Regions from separate parts of the Rhodococcus sp. GQ147 genome, predicted to be linked through region 3. Evidence: riboswitches for the same ligand, from Rfam matches in the RefSeq annotation. Region 3 holds a riboswitch; each other region holds the start of a gene.
What was found. Region 3 has a riboswitch for thiamine pyrophosphate ahead of AC6CID_RS23620 (3-oxoacyl-ACP reductase). Riboswitches for the same ligand answer to the same signal wherever they lie in the genome.
Positions count from the first base shown of each region.

Region 1: linked by a shared signal. The riboswitch ahead of thiC (phosphomethylpyrimidine synthase ThiC) and the one ahead of AC6CID_RS23620 (3-oxoacyl-ACP reductase) in region 3 are both predicted to bind thiamine pyrophosphate.
Region 2: linked by a shared signal. The riboswitch ahead of thiO (glycine oxidase ThiO) and the one ahead of AC6CID_RS23620 (3-oxoacyl-ACP reductase) in region 3 are both predicted to bind thiamine pyrophosphate.
Region 4: linked by a shared signal. The riboswitch ahead of AC6CID_RS03770 (ABC transporter substrate-binding protein) and the one ahead of AC6CID_RS23620 (3-oxoacyl-ACP reductase) in region 3 are both predicted to bind thiamine pyrophosphate.

Region 1 covers NZ_JCAXDU010000020.1:2,978-6,862, reverse strand. Annotated here, with positions in the region: gene thiC (phosphomethylpyrimidine synthase ThiC) at 1-1,721, opposite strand, end outside; TPP riboswitch at 1,720-1,829, opposite strand; gene AC6CID_RS20190 (hypothetical protein) at 1,933-2,346, opposite strand; partial or broken gene AC6CID_RS20185 (substrate-binding protein) at 2,466-3,732, shown strand.
Region 2 covers NZ_JCAXDU010000031.1:32,246-36,130, forward strand. Annotated here, with positions in the region: gene AC6CID_RS23925 (thiazole synthase) at 1-712, opposite strand, end outside; gene thiS (sulfur carrier protein ThiS) at 705-917, opposite strand; gene thiO (glycine oxidase ThiO) at 914-1,978, opposite strand; TPP riboswitch at 1,975-2,087, opposite strand; gene thiE (thiamine phosphate synthase) at 2,114-2,803, shown strand; gene AC6CID_RS23945 (NUDIX hydrolase) at 2,808-3,662, opposite strand; gene AC6CID_RS23950 (GlnX family signal transduction membrane protein) at 3,800-3,885, shown strand, end outside.
Region 3 covers NZ_JCAXDU010000030.1:8,503-12,387, forward strand. Annotated here, with positions in the region: gene AC6CID_RS23615 (LLM class flavin-dependent oxidoreductase) at 1-841, opposite strand, end outside; gene AC6CID_RS23620 (3-oxoacyl-ACP reductase) at 841-1,605, opposite strand; TPP riboswitch at 1,660-1,751, opposite strand; gene AC6CID_RS23625 (stealth family protein) at 2,038-3,510, shown strand; gene AC6CID_RS23630 (phosphodiesterase) at 3,507-3,885, opposite strand, start outside.
Region 4 covers NZ_JCAXDU010000002.1:300,692-304,576, forward strand. Annotated here, with positions in the region: gene AC6CID_RS03765 (hypothetical protein) at 1-437, opposite strand, end outside; TPP riboswitch at 756-852, shown strand; gene AC6CID_RS03770 (ABC transporter substrate-binding protein) at 835-1,902, shown strand; gene AC6CID_RS03775 (ABC transporter permease) at 1,880-2,665, shown strand; gene AC6CID_RS03780 (ABC transporter ATP-binding protein) at 2,662-3,432, shown strand; tRNA gene AC6CID_RS03785 (tRNA-Leu) at 3,553-3,626, opposite strand.

The DNA of each region.
Region 1 (3,885 bases), on a different contig from region 3:
AGGACAGTAGGGGCATCCAAATACACCGTGCTGCCAGCGGCCCTGAACTGGTCGGACATATGTTGCATCCCGGCGACGGCGGCCTGGTCGGCGGCGTCACCGAACCTGGTCCGGATGTCTTGGGAGATACGCATCGAGCAGAACTTCGGCCCACACATCGAGCAGAAGTGCGCTGTCTTGGCCGGTTCGGCCGGAAGCGTCTCGTCATGGAACTGCTCGGCCGTATCCGGATCCAGCGACAGAGCGAACTGATCCCGCCACCGAAACTCGAAACGCGCCTTCGACAACGCGTCGTCACGCTCGACGGCACCGGGATGGCCCTTGGCGATGTCGGCGGCATGAGCGGCGATCTTGTACGTGATGACCCCGGTCTTCACGTCGTCCCGATTCGGCAGTCCCAGATGCTCCTTCGGGGTGACATAACACAGCATCGCGGTGCCATGGCGGGCGATCTCGGTGGCCCCGATCGCGGAGGTGATGTGGTCGTAGCCCGGAGCAATGTCGGTCACCAGCGGCCCCAGGGTGTAGAAAGGCGCTCCATGACATAGCTTCTGCTGACGCTCCACATTTTCCCGCACCCGATGGATCGGGATGTGGCCAGGGCCTTCGACCATCACCTGAACGTCGTGAGCCCAGGCACGGGTGGTCAGTTCGGCAAGAGTGTCCAGTTCGGCGTACTGCGCGGCGTCATTGGCGTCGGCGATCGACCCCGGTCGCAGCCCGTCCCCGAGGGAAAATGCCACGTCGTAGCGGGCGAAGATCTCACACAGTTCGTCGAAGTGGGTGTAGAGAAAATTTTCCTCGTGATGGGCGAGGCACCAACCGGCCATGATCGACCCACCTCGGGAGACGATGCCGGTGAGCCGCTCGGCCGTGAGCGGTACGTAGCGCAGCAGCACTCCGGCGTGGATGGTCATGTAGTCCACACCCTGCTCACACTGCTCGATCACGGTGTCGCGGAAGATCTCCCACGTCAGCGCATCGGCCTGGCCGGCGACCTTCTCCAGAGCCTGGTAGATCGGCACCGTGCCGATCGGCACCGGGGAGTTGCGAATGATCCATTCTCGGGTGGTGTGGATATCTTCGCCGGTGGACAGGTCCATCACAGTGTCCGCGCCCCAACGGGTGGCCCAGCGCATCTTGTCGACTTCGTCGACGATGGAGCTGGTCACCGCTGAGTTGCCGATGTTGGCATTGATCTTCACCAGGAAGGACTTGCCGATGATCATCGGCTCGGACTCGGGGTGGTTGACGTTGGCGGGGATGATCGCCCGACCCGCCGCCACCTCCGAGCGCACCAGTTCCACGTCGCAGTTCTCCCGCAGCGCCACGAACCGCATTTCCTGGGTGATGATCCCCGCCCGGGCATAGTGCATCTGCGTGACCGTCCGGCCTGTCTTCGCTCGCACCGGGACAGGTCGGGGCCCCTTCCACTCCTGGGACGCCTCTCCACGCCGCACAGCCGAGCGGCCATCGTCGAGCAGATCCCGCTCTCGCCCCGGGTAGTGCTCGACGTCGCCGCGAGCAGCAATCCAGTCGGCGCGCGTCGGCGGGAGCCCGACCAGCGGATCGCTACCGGGACCTGCAGTGCGGTAGACCTGCAGCGGCGGGTTCGGCACCCCGCCGGGAGAGTCGTTCAAGCGGATCTCTGTGACAGGTACACGCAGGTCGTGTTCCTCGTCGTGGACATAGCTCAGGGCATGCGAATTGGATGCACTCATCGGAATCGTTCCTACTTCCTTCGCCGGCATTACCCGGGCAGGTTCGACGGTCGCAGGCTGCCTCAGCCCGATCTCAGCCCCTGCAATAGGGCTCCCGTGGGGACGTCACAGACCCTAACACCCGACTCGTCTCGCTGCAGATGTAGCTGGTCCGGTCGTCGGAGCGGTGCGAAGTCGGCCCGTCCTGTGCGAGCTACGAGGAGGTACTCTTCTATACGTCATCGACTGTTGACTCGAGGAGATCGGGATCTTGTCCGCACAGCTGGCCTTCGATGCCCTCGCTGACCCTGTGCGGTGAGCCATTCTCACTGTGCTGGCAGAGCGCGATGAGTGCAGTGTCAATGAACTGGTCGACCAGATCGACAGCGTGGGACGCACCGGCGTTTCGAACCACCTCCGGATCCTGCGGCACGCGGGATTGGTCACCGAACGCAAGGCCGGACGCTTCCGTTTCTACTCGATCGACCCGGCCGGTCCCGCCCGGGACGTCATCGCGATGTTGCAGGAAGTGTTTCGAGGAGCCCTGGTAGATGCCGTCGAGGCTGCCGATCGCACCGCTGCCACCGATACATCTCTGTGACGTGCATAGCTTCCAGGAAACACGGTGACCCAGGTCGTACTGCACGCGGAAGAGTGGACCGCATCCCCACCCTCGGTGGCCTACAGCCTTTCGGAGCAGGCGAAGAGGCGGGATGGCTGTTCGGCGGGGTATGCGATCGGGTCGAACCCGGCGCTGCCGTGCGTATGGCGGTCCACCTCAGCGGTTCCGGCGCAGAACCGGTCGAGATTCTCGGCCGTATCGCTGCTGCGCGTCCGTATGTGTACCTCGATATCGTGCACGACCAGCCTTGGCGGGGGCTTATCAAACTTCGTTTCGGAGCCGCCGATGGAGGCACGAGAGTTCGGCTCATCGCCGAACTCGACCAGCCCGGATTGGAATGGTTGATGCGGCGTCGAGGGTTCCCTACCGCTCGAAACGCCTCGCCCCATCCCCGTCTGGGCTTGTTGACGTCGAAATCCGGACCCTGCAGCCCCTTCGCTACCTCAATCGACAACGCTGCCATGCTGGCGCTCGAGGAAATCAATGCCGAGGGTGGCATTCATGGCCGACGGGTCGAGTTGATCGTGGGCGATGACGCCACAGACCCGGAGACCGGCGTCATGGAAGCGCGGCGACTCGTTCAGGCAGGCTGCCGGACCATCCTGATCGCCACCACATCGGCTACCTATACCGCAGTTGCCGAGGCGCTCGGCGATGCACCCGTGCTGCTGGTGCAGCCGGTCATGAACGAAGGAGGCAGCGGCGGTCGTCTCCGTCTCCAACTCGGGGAGCGGCCGGGCGATCAGTTGGCAACAGCTACGAAACCACTCACGCAGATGGAGGGGGTGCGACGATCGTTTCTGGCCGGCAACGATTATTGTTGGCCGCGAACGACACATGGCTTGGCTCGCCAACTGTTGCCCCGGTACGGCGCCCGAATCGTCGGTGAAGAGTTCGCATCGATGAGGACTCGAGACTTCGCTCAGATCGTCGAATCGATTCAGAAATCGGGAGCCGACATCGTCCCTCGTCGGATCTGATGCTGTTGAGTTCGAACGTCAGTGTTATGCAATGGGGTTGCGGGATCGGTGCATAACACTGGCGCCGGCATTGGAAGAGTCCATGCTGACGTACATCAGCGACGAAGCAGCCCGTGGTCTGCACTCCGTCTCGGGGTATTTCCAAGGATTACAAACGGAGGGCAACGCCTCGTTTCTGAGGAGGTACCGGGCGCAATTCGGTCCTTGGGCACCGCCGCTGTCGACGTTGAGCGAGTCTGTGTTCGAGGCAGTTCACATATGGTGGCAGGCTGCCCGGAAAGCGGAGGATAGCGAGCGGATCGCCGCGGCAATGCGTCACGGGGAGTTCCAGCTACCGCGGGGTACTGTCACTTTGAGCGAGGACCGACTCGGGCAGCAGCTGCATGTGACGAAAGCGGCTGGCACGGAACTGTATCCCGCCATCGGATAGGCCGAGACCACGCGTGCTGGTACAGAAGACGAGGGCATCGATCTCGGTCATATCGATGTGGCCACTCCGTCTACATCCTCGTTCCCGGCCGGGCGGATGTGCGACCAGCGAGTGCAACTCGGAGTCGTCGGCGCATCAGTGTCGCCAGGATTG
Region 2 (3,885 bases), on a different contig from region 3:
CCGCTTCGACGGCGTGACGCATCGCCGACGCCATCAGCGCCGGATCCTTCGCGCGGGTGACGGCGGTCGCGAGCAGCACGGCGTCGCAACCGAGTTCCATCGCGAGCGCCGCGTCGGAGGCGGTTCCGATTCCCGCGTCGAGGATCACCGGCACACCCGCAGCCTCGACGATCATCTCGATGTGGTGCGGGTTCGAGATACCGAGGCCGGTCCCGATCGGCGAGCCGAGCGGCATCACCGCGGCACAACCGACGTCCTCGAGGCGCCGCGCGAGGACGGGATCGTCGGTCGTGTACGGCAGGACGACGAAGCCGTCGTCGACGAGTTGTTCGGCCGCGGAGACGAGTTCGATGGCGTCGGGCAGCAGCGTCCGTTCGTCGGCGATGACCTCGAGTTTCACCCAGTCGGTCTCCAGCGCCTCCCGCCCGAGCTGCGCGGTCAGCACGGCTTCCTTCGCGCCGCGGCACCCGGCAGTGTTCGGCAGCGGTTCGATGCCGAGGCGGCGCAGCAGGTCGAGGACACCGGTTCCGGAGGCCGCGTCGACGCGGCGCATCGCGACGGTGGTCAGTTCGGTGCCCGACGCGACGAGTGCCTCCTCGAGCACGGCCAGGTTCGCCGCGCCACCGGTGCCGGTGATCAGCCGCGACCCGAAGGTGCGGCCGGCGATGGTCAGCTGCGGCAGGTCGGCGCCGGGATCGTGTGTGTCAGCCACCCTGGACCGCCGTGAGGATCTCGATGCTCGCTCCGCGTGTGACCGGCTCCGACCAGCGGCCGCGCGGGCACACGACACCGTCGACGGCGACCGCGATGCCCTTCTCGGGCAGACCGAGCTCGTTCAGCAGTTGTGACACGGTCGGGGCCGCGTCGTAGTACTTGTCCTCACCGTTGACGGTGATGCCCACGGACACGTTCGTCATCCCACACTCGCTTCCGTAATTCGTCCAGGACAGGCGTACTGCGCGTCGGCCAGCGACCGCCCACCGAGTTCGGCGAGCACCGCGTCGACGGTGAGCGGCGTGAGCAGCACACCGTTGCGGCCGTGGCCGGTCGCGGCGACGACACGATCGGAGAGCCGGCCGATCAGCGGCAGGTTGTCGGGGGTCATCGGGCGCAGGCCCGCGCTCGCCTCGAACAGTTCGTACTCGCCGAGCGCAGGAAAGATCTTCTCGGCGTCGGCGATCAGATCGCGCACCCCGGCCACCGTGACCTGTGTGTCGGACGCCTCGTACTGTGTGGCGCCCACGACGAGGCCGTCGTGGCGGGGCACCAGATAGGCGGGGCGTCCGTGGACACTCGCGCGCACGGTGCGCTGCGGCGGCGGAGTCGCGCCCGGCCGCACCCGCAGGCGCAGGATCTCGCCCTTGACCGGACGGACCGGAAGGCCCGGCCACAGTCGCGCCGACGCCGAGCCGGCGGCGAGCACCACCTGATCGTCGGGAAGGTCGGCGAGATCGTGGACGGCGGCGTCGGAGAAACGCACCCCGGCCGCGGTGGCCGCGACGCGCAGGGCGTCGACGAGCGTACGGTTGTCGACCGACGACTCGGTGGGGGCGAGGAGTCCGAGACGGACCTTCGGACCGAGGGACGGCTCGAACTCCCGGATCTCGGCGCGGGAGAGCAGCCGCATCTCGTGCCCCTGCTCCCCCACCCATTCGGCGACGGTCCGCAGGTCGGCCGCATCGGCCGCATCGAGCGCGACGGTCAGGGACGCCTGGGCGGTGAACACATCGACGCCGGTCTCCGTGCGCAGCGCCTCCGCGAAGCCGGGCCAGCGTTCGAGGGAGGCCGCTCCCAGGGACAGGACGTGGTCCTCACCGGGCCAGCCCTCGGACAGCGGTGCCAGCATTCCTCCGGCCACCCACGAGGCTCCGCTACCAGGATTCGGGTCGTGCACGGTCACGACGTGTCCCGCGCGGGCCGCGCGCCATGCGATCGACAGCCCGATCACTCCGCCACCCACGACGGCCACAGTTGCCATTGGTCCACCTCACTCCCTGCGCCGGCATGATCCGGGTCAGGTCATAACGGTCGGGGCCGGCAGGCCCCCTCTCAGCCCCGCGAACCTCGGGACTCCCGTGTCGTCACTTTCTGCTTAGAGGCTACCGTCTTGGTCGTGACCACCTATCGCGGCAACCATCCCGACCCGCGCGGCCGCCTCGCGACCGCCCGGTTGTATCTGTGCACCGACGCTCGCCGGGACACCGGCGACCTCGCACGGTTCGTCGAGGAGGCCCTCGCCGGTGGGGTCGACATCGTCCAGTTGCGCGACAAGGACTCGGCCGGCGAGAAGAAGTTCGGACGCCTCGAGGCACGCGAGGAACTCGCCGCCCTCGAGATCATCGGCGAGGCGTGTGCACGCCACGGTGCGCTCCTGGCCGTGAACGACCGCGCCGACATCGCGCTCGCGTCGGGCGCCGACATCCTGCATCTCGGTCAGGGCGACCTGCCGGTGCGGCACGCGCGGCAGATCCTCGGCGACGAGATCGTCATCGGCCGCTCGACGTCGAGCCGCGCGCAGGCTGCGCTCGCCGACATCGAGGAGGGCGTCGACTACTTCGCATCCGGGCCGGTGTGGGACACACCGACCAAGCCGGGACGGACCGCAGCGGGGCTGGAGGTGACGCGCGAGGTCACGCAGTCGCAGCCGGCACGGCCGTGGTTCGCGATCGGCGGCATCGATCTCGAGCGACTCCCCGAGGTGCTCGACGCCGGTGCCACGCGGGTCGCGGTGGTCCGGGCGATCACGAAGGCATCCGATCCGCGGGCAGCCGCGGCGGCGCTGAAGGCCGCACTCCCGACCTGAGGCGTTACAGCCAGCCCAGCACGGCCGAGGGCGACATCGCGATCGTGCCCTCGGGCAACCGTGCGCGCAGACCGCGATCCGCGGTGACCACGACCGTCACACCGGGGTCGACCACGGCCGTCGTGGTGGAGGCCAGCCGGGTCAGTTCGTCGTCGCCGCTGCCGTCCGCGCTGTGCACCGGGATCCGGACGTCGTCGATCGTCGCGTCGCGGGCATGCCCTTCGAGGACCGCTTCGACGCGGGGGACCCAGCCGAACGTCCCGTCGGGAATTTCGACGGTGCGGGGCAGGACCGCGGCGAGGTCGGCGAGCAGTGCGCTCGTCGCGCCGGGGCGGTCGCGCCACCATCCGGTGGGGCCGCTCGCTCCGAGCACGTTCGCGGTGTCGAGCAGCATGCGTACCGGTGAGGTGCGCAGCGACGGCCACGCCTCGGCGAAGCCGCTGTGCAGCGGCATCGCCTCGACCTCCGGTTCGGGCACCCAGCGCAGTTCGGTGCTCTCCTGGTTGAGACTGGTCACGAGAGTTTCGGTGGCGTCGGCGACGACGGTGGTGTAGGTCCATCCGCCCGCGAGACCGGACGTGACGCGTTCGGCGCGTACCGTCACGGCCGCGACATCGATGCCGGCCTCCTCGTGGGCCTCCCGCACGGCGGCGTCGACGGTGCTCTCGTGCGAGTCGCGCGCTCCACCGGGAAGTGCCCACGTCCCGCCCTGGTGCGACCATGCCGCCCGATGCTGCAGGAGAACCGCGGGGCGACCGTCCGCGAGCGGAGCGCGCAGCAGCAGACCTGCGGCGCCGTGCCGTCCCCAGCGCTTCTCGCCGTCCGGTCCGACCGCCCAGCCGTCACCGTCTCCACGCATTGCGTCCGCCTCTCCGACCCGCCCTCGCCCGGACCTGTGCCCGGTACCGGATCCCCGCCGTCCGTGGACGGCAACAATACCGCCGGGCTGCTTATATGCTCCCCTCAGACCGCTCGACACGAGGAAGGGAGTGCCCGGTGGACGTACGGATCACCCCTCCCTTCGCTCCTGTCGAGAGCCACATCCGCGACGACGCCGATACGGACACTCCGGACGCCCGGTT
Region 3 (3,885 bases):
CCTCCTCGCTGCGACCGACGTAGGTGACGAGCCCGGGCAGGATGGCGACCGTACCGGGATCCCTGCCGGCCGCGGCGATCCGCGCGCGCAGGTCGGTGGCGTACTCGAGCGCCGCAGTGATGTCCCACGCGACGGAGTAGACGGCCTCGGCGTGGCGGGCCGCCAGGTTGCGCCCGGTCTCCGACGCCCCCGCCTGGAACAGCACGGGTCGGCCTTGCGGGCACCGCGGCACGGTCAGGGGACCGTCGACGCGGAAGTGCTTGCCCCGGTGATGGATCGGACGGATCGCGGAGGAGTCCAGGAACCTGCCGCCGGCCCGGTCGACGAGGACACCGCCGTCGTCCCACGAATCCCACAGTGCGCAGAGCACTTCGATGAACTCTTCCGCCCGGGCATATCGCTCCGTGTGCGGCGGGAGCGCGTCGAATCCGTGGTTGCGCGCTTCCTCGTCGAACATCGAGGTGACGATGTTGGCTCCTACGCGGCCACCACTGATGTGGTCGAGTGAGGCCAGCATCCGTGCCGCGTGGAACGGCGTGAAGAAGCTTGCAGAAACGGTGGTGACCAGACCGATGCGCTCGGTCGCGCGGGCCATCGCCGACAGTGCGGTGAGCGGTTCGAGGAACCAGGTGGTGCCCGCTGTGTACTTCGGGTTGACGCTGTGACCGTCGGCGAAGAACACCGCGTCGAGACATCCGCGTTCGGCGGTGCGTGCGAGTTCCTCGAAATACGTGATGTCGCCGATGCGTTCGGCCGCGGAGTCGGGATGCCGCCATGCCGACGAGTGGTGCCCGACGCCGTAGAGGAAGGCGTTGAGGTGGAGGGTGCGTGGTCCGGTCATCAGTTCATCACCAGTCCCCCGTCGACCACCAGGTTCTGCCCGGTGACGGCCCGCGACCAGTCGGAGGCGAAGAACAGCACCGCGGCCGCGAAATCCTCGGGGGTGGTGACCTTCCGCAGCGGCGTCGACGACGCGATGAGGTCGAACACCGCTTCGGGGGTCGCCGACGATGCGTCGGTCGTGCGCAGCAGACCACCGGAGACCATGTTGACGCGGATCCCGTCGGGGCCGAGGTCGGCGGCGAAGGTGCGGGTCAGCGACAGCAGCGCGGCCTTGGCGGCGGTGTAGTCGTGGTACGGGACGACGGGGTGCTGGAACAGGTTGGTGCCGATGTTGACGACGCTGCCGCCGCCGGCTTCCCGCATGCCCGGCAGCGCGGCCTGGATGACGTTGACGGCACCACCGACGACCCCGTCGAACTGGGCACCGAATTCGGCGTATCCGATCTCGTCCGCCTTGACGCGGGCGTCGCCGTTGAACGAGAAGTCGGGCAGGGCGTTGTTGACGACCGTGGTGACGGGTCGCCCGAAGTGCTCGCGGGCCCGCGCGAACAGCGACTCGACCTCGGCGCGGTCGGTGACATCGGCCTTCAGCGCGACGGCCCGCTCGGGTCCGATCTTGTCGGCCAGTTCGTGAGCGCCCTCGCCGCTGCGCCGGTAATCGAGAACGACGGCGGCTCCTTCGTCGGCGAACGCCTGCGCGATGCTGTGGCCGAGGCCGCGCCCGGCACCGGTGACGAGGACGACCTGGTTCTGCAATGACATCTTCTGTGCCTTCCCTGTGTCGGGAAGGGTGCGTGAGGGCGACAGACCTGTGGCCCGGCGCCGGCTCGGCATCCCTTCGCTCGCATAATCGAGATCAGGTTCGACGGGTGTTCTCTCAGCCGTGTCCGGCACCCCGTGTCGAGTCCTGCGCACAGGTTACACCTCGGGATCTCGACCCCGTCGAGACTGTCGGCGTCGGCATTCATCGGATCGTCACATCACCGACCCGGGAACTTAGCTCAGATCGGCGTTAAAATGAGCCTTTCCTGCCCCGACCCGTGAAAGGAGATTCCGACGCACACGCCGGCCCCCTACAACGCTCCCTACGTCTCCCTTTCCCAGCAGGTCGGAGACGCCCCGCCGTTCGACCGTGCCCCGGTCCGCGGACCCGCGCGCCACGAGGACGTCGTATGGTTCGAGGATCGCTACGCGATCCCCATCACCACCACGACGCCCGACGAAGCGCAGATCGAGGACGTACTGCTCCTGCGCCGCGCCCTCGACCGGGCGCACATCGACTACCTGCTCGTCCGCGACGACAGCGACCGCCCGATCCTGGCGATCGACCGTGCCGATCGGAAGAGATTGCGTGCCGCGCTCGCCGAGGGATGCGCCGACGAGCCGTTCTACTCGAAGGCTGTCGGCTCCAAGCGACGCCCGGTTCCGGTGGCGGACGGTCGGCTCTCGCGCGACAGGAAGGACCGGGTGTTCCGGCTGTTCCGCCCGCGCGTCGAGCTGACCAGCGGGTTGCGGTACGGCGCGTCGAACGGTGTGGACATCGAGCTGTGGACCTACACCGACGACGAGGTGATCATGCCTCGTCCGAACGCCCTCACCCGCACGGTCGCCCTGCGCGACGAGATGCGCCGGACGACGGTCGAGCGGTACGGACAGCTGTGGCCCACGATCGAGGGCATGTTCGACCGCCACCCCGGCGACATCCCGTTCGAGATCGACCTCGTGTTCTCGTGGGTGGACGGGTCGTCGAAGTCGTTCCAGGCCAAGCGCGCAAAGCTGATGCAGAACTACGTCGTCGGCGAAGGTGACGACACGCCGGCGCGCTACCGGCAGATCAACGAACTCAAGTACGCCCTGCGTTCGGTCCACATGTACGCGCCGTGGGTGCGGCGGATCTTCGTCGCCACCGACTCGCCGCGACCGGCGTGGCTCGCCGACGACCCGCGTGTGACGTTCGTGCGGAGCGAGGAGTTCTTCGCCGACCCGTCAGCGCTGCCCACCTACAACTCGATGGCGGTCGAGTCGCAACTGCACCACATCCCGGGGCTGTCCGAGCACTTCCTGTACTCGAACGACGACATGTTCTTCGGTCGCCGGGTGAGCCCGAGCCTGTTCTTCTCCGGCGGGGGTGTCAGCAAGTTCATCGAGTGCGACGTGCGGATCGGGCTGGGTCGGAACGACCCGTCGCGCAGCGGATTCGAGAACTCCGCCCGCATGAACCGCAAGCTCCTGCAGGATCGCTTCGGGGTCACCATCACTCGGCACCTCGAACACACCCCGGTCCCGTTGCGCAGGTCGATCATGGCGGAGATGGAACGCGAGTTCGGGGACGAGTTCGCTGCGACGGCGGCGAGCCCGTTCCGGGCGGCCGACAACATCTCGGTGACGAACTCCTTCTACCACTACTACACGCTGCTGACCGGCCGCGCGGTGCAGCAGACCACGGCGAAGGTGGAGTACGTCGACACCACTGTGAAGTCCGGTCTGCGACATCTGGACACGATCCTGGCGCGCCGCAATCTCGACCTGTTCTGCCTCAACGACGGCAGCACGCCCGAGGTCGACCTGGAGCTGCGCACCGCGAAGGTCACGCAGTTCCTGGAGCGGTACTACCCGATCCCGGCACCCTGGGAGACCGGCCACCCGGGCCGACCGGACGTCGGTTAGATCCGAACGGTGAGGTCGGGGTTCTCGGGGATGCGGATGCCGGCTTCGGCCAGACGCCGCGCCGCGTCCTCGGCCGTGTGGGGCTGCCCGGCGGTGGCGTAACTTCCGCTGGGCACCACGGAGTGCACGATCGTGTCGGGATAGACGTGCACGAGGTTGAAACCCTGCGCGCCGTCGTGCCCGCGCTGCGAACCGACCGGGACGTTCAGGTCCTGCGTGTAGCAGGTCGACGAGGCGACGGACACCGGGATGCCCGCGAACGTGGCCGAGGTCGAGTAGTGCAGGTGACCGCCGAGGATGGCGCGGACATCGGTGCCGCGCAGCACTTCGGCGAGACCGGCCTGGTCGCGCAGTTCGACGAGGACAGCCATGTCG
Region 4 (3,885 bases), on a different contig from region 3:
GTCCGCAGTGCCGCCCGGGTACCGGTGTGGTCCTCGAGGCAGTTCGATCGCCGGTCGAGTGCCCAGAACTCGACGTGGGCACCACGGGCCGCGGCCGCGACGACGGTGTTGCGCGCGACGCTCTCGAACGCGCCCGCTCCCTCGAAGATCCCGGGCTGGGCGACGAGGATCCGGTCGGCGTCGGCCGAACTCTCCGGTCCGTCGGCCGACCGCCACCGCAGATACGACAACCGGTCGCACGCGGCGGGTCGCGGTCCCGCTTCCGCCGGCAGCGGCACGGGTATCGACACCACGGACCCGAGCACCTCGCCGGCCAGCGGCGCCGACGAGTCATACGGCATTTCGGTGCGTCCGCTCGTCTCCGCCGACACCACCGATGCCGTCAGGACACTTCCCATCACCGCCGCAGCCATCGCGGCGCCCATCATTGCGCGCATCCCATCCCCCGATCGGTTCGTGCGTATTGAACACCGTTGCGGGAGTCGGGTCTACGGAAACAACAGAAGAACGGACCCGTCGGAGTTCACCGACGGCCCTTCATCGTCCGCGCAAGGGAGAGACATGCGCAGAGCGACGGTCCCTGCCGTTCGGGGGAGGTGGCAGGGACCATCACTCGAAGAGTCGGGATCTTCGATCCTTCCGTTGCGGGTGAAATGTGAGGGTGACATCCTGACCTGGGCATTTCCGTAACTTCGGGTCACATCTTCCGTTCTGCTCCCGTCCCGGCGGCCCCAGGAGGGCATGGTGCTAGGGTCGCCCGTGACACGGGGTGCTCCGCACGAGCGGGGCTGAGATCACACCCGTCGAACCTGACCAGGTAATGCTGACGAAGGGATGTCCCGACATGACCACGCCTGTACCCACATCGATCCGTCCCCTGCCCGCGCAGTGAAGGCGCGGCGGACTCTCGCCGGACTGCTCACCCTCGTCGCCGCACTCTCCGCGGTCGTCGGGTGCTCGTCCGATTCCGGGAGCGACACCATCCGATTCGCGTTGGACTGGACGCCCAACACCAATCACACCGGCCTGTACGTGGCGCAGCAGGAAGGTCTGTTCGCCGATGCGGGTCTCGACGTCGAGATCCTGCCGTACAACAACGCGACCCCCGACACCCTCGTCGACGCGGGTAGCGCCGAGTTCGGAATCTCCACGCACGCCACATCGACCATCGCCAGAGCCGCCGGGTCCCGGACCGTCGCGGTCCTCGCACCGCTGCAGCACTGGGCGACGGGGATCGCCGTGCGGGCCGACAACGCCGAGATCACGCGGCCGGCGGATCTCGACGGCAAGACCTTCGCGGGCTTCGCCAACCCTGGTGAGGACGAGATGCTCGCCGAAGTGATCCGCAACGACGGTGGTCGCGGTGAGTTCGAGAACGTGACGCTCGGGACGTCGTCGTACGAGGCCGTCTACTCGTCGACCGCCGACTTCACCGTGTCGTACCTGGCGTGGGAGGGTCTCGAGGCCGAGCACCGCGGCCTGCCCATGCGGTACTTCGGCTTCACCGACTACGGCTTCCCCGACGCGTACGCGATCGTCGTCGACGGCAACGAGGACTGGATGACGGAGAACCCGGAGCAGGCACGCGCTTTCGTGCAGGCGCTGCACCAGGGTTACCGGATCGCCGCCGACGACCCCGATCGTGGAGCCCGGGCTCTGCTCGAGGCGAACCCCGGGGCCTTCCCCGACGAGGAACTCGTCTACGAGAGCCAGCGCATGCTCGCCGCCGAGTACATGCGTGACGCCTCCGGCGCCGTCGGAGTCCTCGACGCCGGGAAATGGTCGGGCTATGCCCGGTTCCTGTACGAGAACGGCGTGCTGTCCGGACCCGACGGCAGCCCGTTGACGACCGAGCCGGACTGGTCGACCTATGTCACCGATGACTACCTCGAAGACCGATAGCATCGGCCGCGCACGTCGGCTCCTTCCCGCGCTGCTCATCGCCGGGGCTCTGGTCGCGATCTGGCAGTCGTACGTCGTGGTGAGCGGTGTCCGCCCGCAGGTGTTGCCCTCCCCCGCACGCGTTCTCACGCAGGGGTGGTCTCATCGCGTCGACATCGCCGGGCACGCCTGGTCCACTCTGCAGGTCACGATGGTCGGGTTCGCCGTGTCGCTGGCACTGGCGTGGGCCCTCGCGATCGTCGTAGACTTCTCGCCTTGGTTGCGGCGGGCCCTCGTGCCGTTGTTCGTGGTGTCGCAGACCCTGCCGATCATCGCGATCGCGCCGTTGATGATCATCTGGTTCGGTTTCGGACTGCTACCGAAGATCCTCGTCATCGCGCTGGTGACGTTCTTCCCCGTCGCGATCGGGCTGCTCGAAGGGTTCGCGGCGGCCGACCGGGAGGCGGGCGCGTTGCTACGCAGTATGGGCGCGTCGCGGTGGCAGCAGTTCCGTTACGTGCGCCTGCCATCCGCGCTCCCCCGCTTCTTCACCGCCCTGCGGATCGGCATCACCTACGCCGTCGTGGGTGCGGTGTTCGCCGAATACGTCGGCGCGACATCCGGTCTGGGCATCTACATGAGCACGCAGAAGAACTCGTTCCGCACCGATCTCGTGCTCGCTGCCGTAGTGGTGACCGCTGCTCTGTCACTCCTGCTGTACGCGCTGACGTTCGTCGTCGAACGGATGGTCGCGCCGTGGGCGCTCACGAGGGGTGAGAGATGAATGCGGTGACGGTGGCCTCGGTCCACAAGTCGTACGGCGACCGGGCGGTGATCGACGGCATCGACTGTGCTGTGGAGCCCGGCGAGTTCGTGTCCCTCATCGGGCCGAGTGGGTGCGGCAAGTCGACGCTGTTCTCGATCGTCGCGGGACTCGAGCAACCCGACACCGGAGAGGTTCTCGTCGGCGACTCCCCCGCGGCACCCGGGCAGGTCGCGCTGATGCCGCAGAAGGACCTGCTGTTCCCGTGGCGGACGGTGCTCGACAACTGCACACTCGGGCTCGAGGTGCAGGGTGTACAGCGATCCGACGCTCGTGCCCGCGCCCGCGAACTGCTGCCGACCTTCGGCCTGGCCGGCTTCGAGGACGCTGCCCCGCACCAACTGTCGGGCGGTATGCGTCAACGCGCGTCGCTCGCACGCACGGTGCTGCAGGGGCGCGACGTGCTCCTGCTCGACGAGCCGTTCGGCGCACTCGATTCGCTGACCCGCACCGAGATGCAACTGTGGTTGCAGCAGGTGTGGCAGCAGCATCGGTGGACGGTGCTGATGGTGACGCACGACGTCCGCGAGGCGGTGTTGCTGTCCGATCGGGTCGTCGTCCTCGGTCCGCGACCGACGCGGGTGCAGCACGAGCTGCGTGTGCACCTGCCCCGACCTCGAACCCTGGAGACGTGCGTGTCGAGCGAGTTCGTGGCGCTCGAACACGAGCTCATGGAGGTCCTGCACCGGTCACGACACGAGAAGCAGCAGAGGTTGCCCTCGGGATAGTCGCCGGCCGAACTGTTCGCCACCAGTGCATCCGCTACAAGATTCGCTATCCGCTACGGCAAATTGCTGTAGCGGATAGCGAGAGCGGTAGCGGATGCATCGGGGACGACCCCGGACCTGTGCCCCCAGTGGGACTCGAACCCACACTGTGCGGATTTTAAGTCCGCTGCCTCTGCCAATTGGGCTATAGGGGCGTGGGGATCACATTAGCGTTCACGACTGTCCACCACCGCGCCGGGGCGCGAGGTTCTTGAAGTACCGTGCGACGGGACGGCGTTCGTATCCTGTCCCCTCGTAGACGGAGGCCGGTACAGCCCGAGGACGGGACGCCACGCCCGGAGGGAGAGATCGAGTACGTCACTTCGTCGTTCGGCCGTGCAAGGTTCGATCCTCATTGCTCCTCGACCTCCTCGGATCCGACTTCGAATGTGCTCCTCGCCCGGGCTGTAACGC